Regions from separate parts of the Stenotrophomonas sp. YJH_SMC_65 genome, predicted to be linked through region 2. Evidence: riboswitches for the same ligand, from Rfam matches in the RefSeq annotation. Region 2 holds a riboswitch; the other holds the start of a gene.

Region 1 (2,195 bases), on a different contig from region 2:
GCCCGGCATCGAGCGCTTGTAGGCGTCGCGGCAGGCCATGAATGCGGCGTGCGGGCCGCCGAAGCCGAACGGCACGCCGAAACGCTGGCTGTTGCCGACCACGATGTCCGCACCCCATTCGCCCGGGGCGGCCAGCAGGGTCAGCGCCAGCAGGTCGGTGGCCACGGCCACCAGGCCGCCGCGCGCGTGCACGGCCTCGACCAGCGCCTTGTAGTCGCCGATCTGGCCGAAGGTGTCCGGGTACTGCAGCAGCAGGCCGAAGGCTTCTGCTTCCAGTGCCTCGACCGGGGTGCCGACGCGCAGCACGATGCCCATGGGCTCGGCGCGGGTACGCAGCAGTTCCAGGGTCTGCGGGTGCACGGCGTCGTGCACGAAGAAGGTGTCCGACTTCGACTTGGCCGAACGCTTGGCCAGGGTCATCGCTTCAGCTGCGGCGGTGGCTTCGTCCAGCAGCGAGGCGTTGGCGATTTCCATGCCGGTGAGGTCGGCGCACAGGGTCTGGAAGTTGATCAGCGCTTCCATGCGGCCCTGCGAGATCTCGGCCTGGTACGGGGTGTAGGCGGTGTACCAGGCCGGGTTTTCCAGGATGTTGCGCAGGATCACGTTCGGCGTGTGGGTACCGTAGTAGCCCTGGCCGATGAAGCTGCGCAGCACGGTGTTCTTGTCGGCGATCGCACGGATCTTCGCCAGTGCCTGCACTTCGGTCATCGATTCCGGCAGTGCCAGCGGCGCCGGCGACTTGATCTTGGCCGGTACGATGGCATCGGTCATCGCATCCAGCGACGCGTGGCCGACGACGTCGAGCATCTGCGCGATCTCGGCATCGTTGGGGCCGATGTGGCGCTCGACGAACGCATTGTGGTGCTCGAGCTCACGCAGGGAAGGGGTGTTCTGGGACATGGCGAAGGATCCGTCAGGAAAGGGCACACGCACGGGCACAAGCCGCCGGTCGGCGGTCTGCGGGGCGCCCCTCTGTCCTTTTGCCTGAGAGTTTGGAAGCGCGGAAAACCGCGGCTTCGTGCCCCTTCGGCGCCGGATCGAACCGGTCTCTCCAGAGTTGTGTTACGGGTGGTATCGGGCCTGAGCGATTACGGGCGTTGCGCCTTCGGCAGCGGTGTTCCGCTTCTCCCACCGTGTTGCCCGCCGATTATAGCCCGTTGCGGGCGCGCCAGCCGCCTGCGGGCCCGGCCGCGGCGCCTGAATGGCCGATGGCCCGCCCGTGCGTTTTGTGCACTGCTGCATGGCATCAGGCGCAATCCCCACCTATGATGGGCGGATACCCGAATTCATCTGGCGCCGTCCCTGCTGCAGGGGACTGGCGCCCGCCGTGCGTGCCGCGCATGGCCCTGCCGGACGCCTTCTCCATGACCGCCGCTGTTGCTCCTTCCACCCGCCGCATGGCCCTGCTGCTCGCCGGCCTGGCCATGTTCGGTCCGTTCTCGATCGACACCATCTTCCCAGCGTTCCCGCAGCTGGCCCAGCGCCTGGCGGTGGACGAGGTGGCGGTGCAGCAGACCATCAGCGTGTACCTGCTGTTCTACGGCCTGATGAGCCTGGCACACGGCCCGCTGTCCGATGCCTGGGGCCGCAAGCGGGTGATCCTCGGCGGCCTGGTGGTGTTCGTCGGCGCCTCGGTCGGCTGTGCGCTGTCCACCGATCTGACCACGCTGCTGGGGTTCCGCGCCCTGCAGGGCCTGTCCGCAGGCGTCGGCATGATCGTCGGCCGCGCGGTGATCCGCGACCTGTACCACGGTCACGACGCGCAGCGGCTGATGAGCCAGGTGTCGATGCTGTTCGGCATCGCCCCGGCGATCGCGCCGATCATCGGTGGCTGGATCCTGCTCAGCGGTGCTGGCTGGCCGCTGATCTTCTGGTTCCTGGTGGTGTTCGCACTGGTTCTGCTGGCGGCCACCGCCCGCTACCTGCCGGAGACCCATCCGCTCGAAGCGCGCGTTCCGTTGTCGCCGCGGGTGCTGATGCGTGATTACGTGCGCATCGGTTTCAATCCGCGCTTCCTGCGCCTGGCGCTGGCCGGCAGCATCGGTTTCGGTGGCATCTTCCTGTACATCTCCTCGGCACCGGTGTTCGTGATGCAACACCTGCACCTGGGCGAGGGCGGTTTCGCCTGGCTGTTCATCCCCACCATCGGCGGCATGACCACCGGCTCGTTCCTGTCCGGGCGCATGGCCGGGCAC
Region 2 (2,195 bases):
TTCGGGGTCTTCAGCGCGCCCTGTTTCGTCAACGAGACCAGCTCTTCCTTCGACATCCGGCGCAGGCCCAGGCGCTCGTCGGGTGTATCGCCGAGCACAGCGCGCTTGGCCAGGTCCGGATGCAGGGAACGGGCGACGCGCTGCGGGTCGGCCTCCAGCTGGCCATCGACGTAGTCGTGGCAGGTGGCTTCGATGGCCGCGATCGTGGCGGCGTCGGCGGCAGGGCTCGTTGATGCGGAAAGCGCGAACAGCAGGGCAATCGTGGACATCCGGGTCTCCGGCTCTGGGCGCGGGGCGATCATCGCATGGGCCGGGTAGCCCATCCACGCAGGGCGTGGATCTACTGTAGAGCCGAGCCCGTGCTCGGCTCCCGCATCGGGCAGACGGAACAACAGCCGAGCGTGGGCTCGGCTCTACAGAAGCGCAGGATCCGTTGCCTGCAGCCAGGCCAGCTTGCGTTCGCGGGGCTGCTGCTTGAGTTGCCACTCGGCCCGCGAGGCGGCGGCCCGGTCCGGGTATTTGCGCACGGCCAGCACGCGCAGCGGCGGCCGGGCCCGGGTGTAGCGCGCGCCCTTGCCGGCCTGGTGGGCGGCGAAACGCGCCTCCACATCGGTGCTGATGCCGGCGTAATAGCTGCCATCGCGGCATTCGAGCAGGTACAGGAACCACGGGCGGACGGACGAGGCCATGCCTGGATTATGCCGTGCTGCACTGCAGCGGATATACTGGCACCCGAATGCAGGAGAGAGGCGCCGCGCTGGCGCCCGCCGAAGGCGCAGGCTCCCATGATCGCTCAGGCCGGTGGGCTGGAATCCCACCAACCATGCATTCGACTCGCCGAGCTGGAGAGAGGTCACCGGGCATGCCCGGGACGATCCGCCGAAGGGGCACGCGGCCCATGCCGCTGAACTCTCAGGCAAAAGGACAGCGGGAGCGGCACCGGTCATCGTCATCCCGTCATTGCGCAGGCAGTGGCGGCGGTCGCGCATGGCCGGCCCCACCGCGCCCGGAGCCTGTCCCATGCTGCTGTCCATCATCTACCTGATCGCCATTTCCGCCGAAGCCATGACCGGCGCACTGTCCGCCGGCCGCCGCCGCATGGACCTGTTCGGCGTGGTCATGATCGCCTGCGTCACCGCCCTCGGTGGCGGCTCGCTGCGCGACATCCTGCTCGGCCACTATCCGCTGGGCTGGGTGAAGCATCCCGAGTACCTGGGCTTCACCGTATGCGCGGCGCTGATCGCCACCTGGGTGGCGCGCTGGATGCATCACTTCCGCCGCACCTTCCTGGTGCTCGACGGGCTGGGCCTGATCGCCTTCACCCTGATCGGCTGCTCGATCGCGCGCGAAGCCGGCCATGCAATGCCGATCGTGCTGATCGCCGGCATGCTGACCGGCGCGTTCGGCGGGGTGCTGCGCGACATCCTCTGCAACGAGGTGCCACTCATCTTCCAGAAGGAGCTGTACGCGATCATCGCGCTGCTGACCGGCGCGGCCTATCTGTTGCTGCTGCACTGGGGCGTGGCCGATGCCACCGCGATCCTGTGCTGCCTCGGCGGCGGCTTCGCGTTGCGCCTGCTGGCGATCCACTACCGCTGGGAAATGCCGAAGTTCGTGTACCACGACGAAGTGCATTGAGCCTCTTCGTAAAGTCGAGCCATGCTCGACTGCTCTTTGCAGCAAACCAACGCGCTTCGCGCGCAGGTCGGGCATGGCTCGACGCTACAGGAAGCGGTATCACCACCCCGGCGATGTACCTGGCGCTGTCGCTCATGCGCAGCGCCAGGCGCATCGCCGGTGCAGATGGGCCGGCCTCCAACTCCGACCGACCCTGATCGCGGCCGCACCCCCGCAGGCGCTGGCCGCCATCCACACACGTGCCGCACTCAGGCGGCTTCGATCAGGCTGCTTCGGACACCTTCACGTCGCGACGGGCGCGCACGGCCGCAGCCAGACGCTCCAGCACCGTCACGGTGGTGTCCCAGTCGATGCAGCCATCGGTGATGCTCTGGCCGTAGACCAGCGGCTGGCCTTCCACCAGTTCCTGGCGGCCACCGACCAGATGGCTCTCGATCATCACGCCAACGATGCGCTGTTCGCCGTCTTCCAGCTGAACAGCGATGTCCTCGATCACCTTCGGCTGGTTCTCGGGGTTTTTCAGGCTGTTGGCGTGGCTGGCGTCGATCATCAGGCGC

Evidence for each region. A riboswitch is a leader RNA that binds a small molecule or an ion and turns the genes downstream of it on or off. The one in region 2 is predicted to bind glycine.
Region 1: another riboswitch for glycine. It lies ahead of gcvP (aminomethyl-transferring glycine dehydrogenase); the one in region 2 lies ahead of AC5P7A_RS09300 (trimeric intracellular cation channel family protein).

What each region holds. Positions count from the first base shown of each region.
Region 1 covers NZ_JCAFSR010000001.1:97,737-99,931, forward strand. Annotated here, with positions in the region: gene gcvP (aminomethyl-transferring glycine dehydrogenase) at 1-900, opposite strand, end outside; glycine riboswitch at 963-1,065, opposite strand; gene AC5P7A_RS00415 (multidrug effflux MFS transporter) at 1,365-2,195, shown strand, end outside.
Region 2 covers NZ_JCAFSR010000004.1:252,121-254,315, forward strand. Annotated here, with positions in the region: gene AC5P7A_RS09290 (nuclear transport factor 2 family protein) at 1-269, opposite strand, end outside; gene AC5P7A_RS09295 (GIY-YIG nuclease family protein) at 414-689, opposite strand; glycine riboswitch at 730-819, shown strand; glycine riboswitch at 833-938, shown strand; gene AC5P7A_RS09300 (trimeric intracellular cation channel family protein) at 1,021-1,638, shown strand; gene AC5P7A_RS09305 (3-deoxy-7-phosphoheptulonate synthase) at 1,901-2,195, opposite strand, start outside.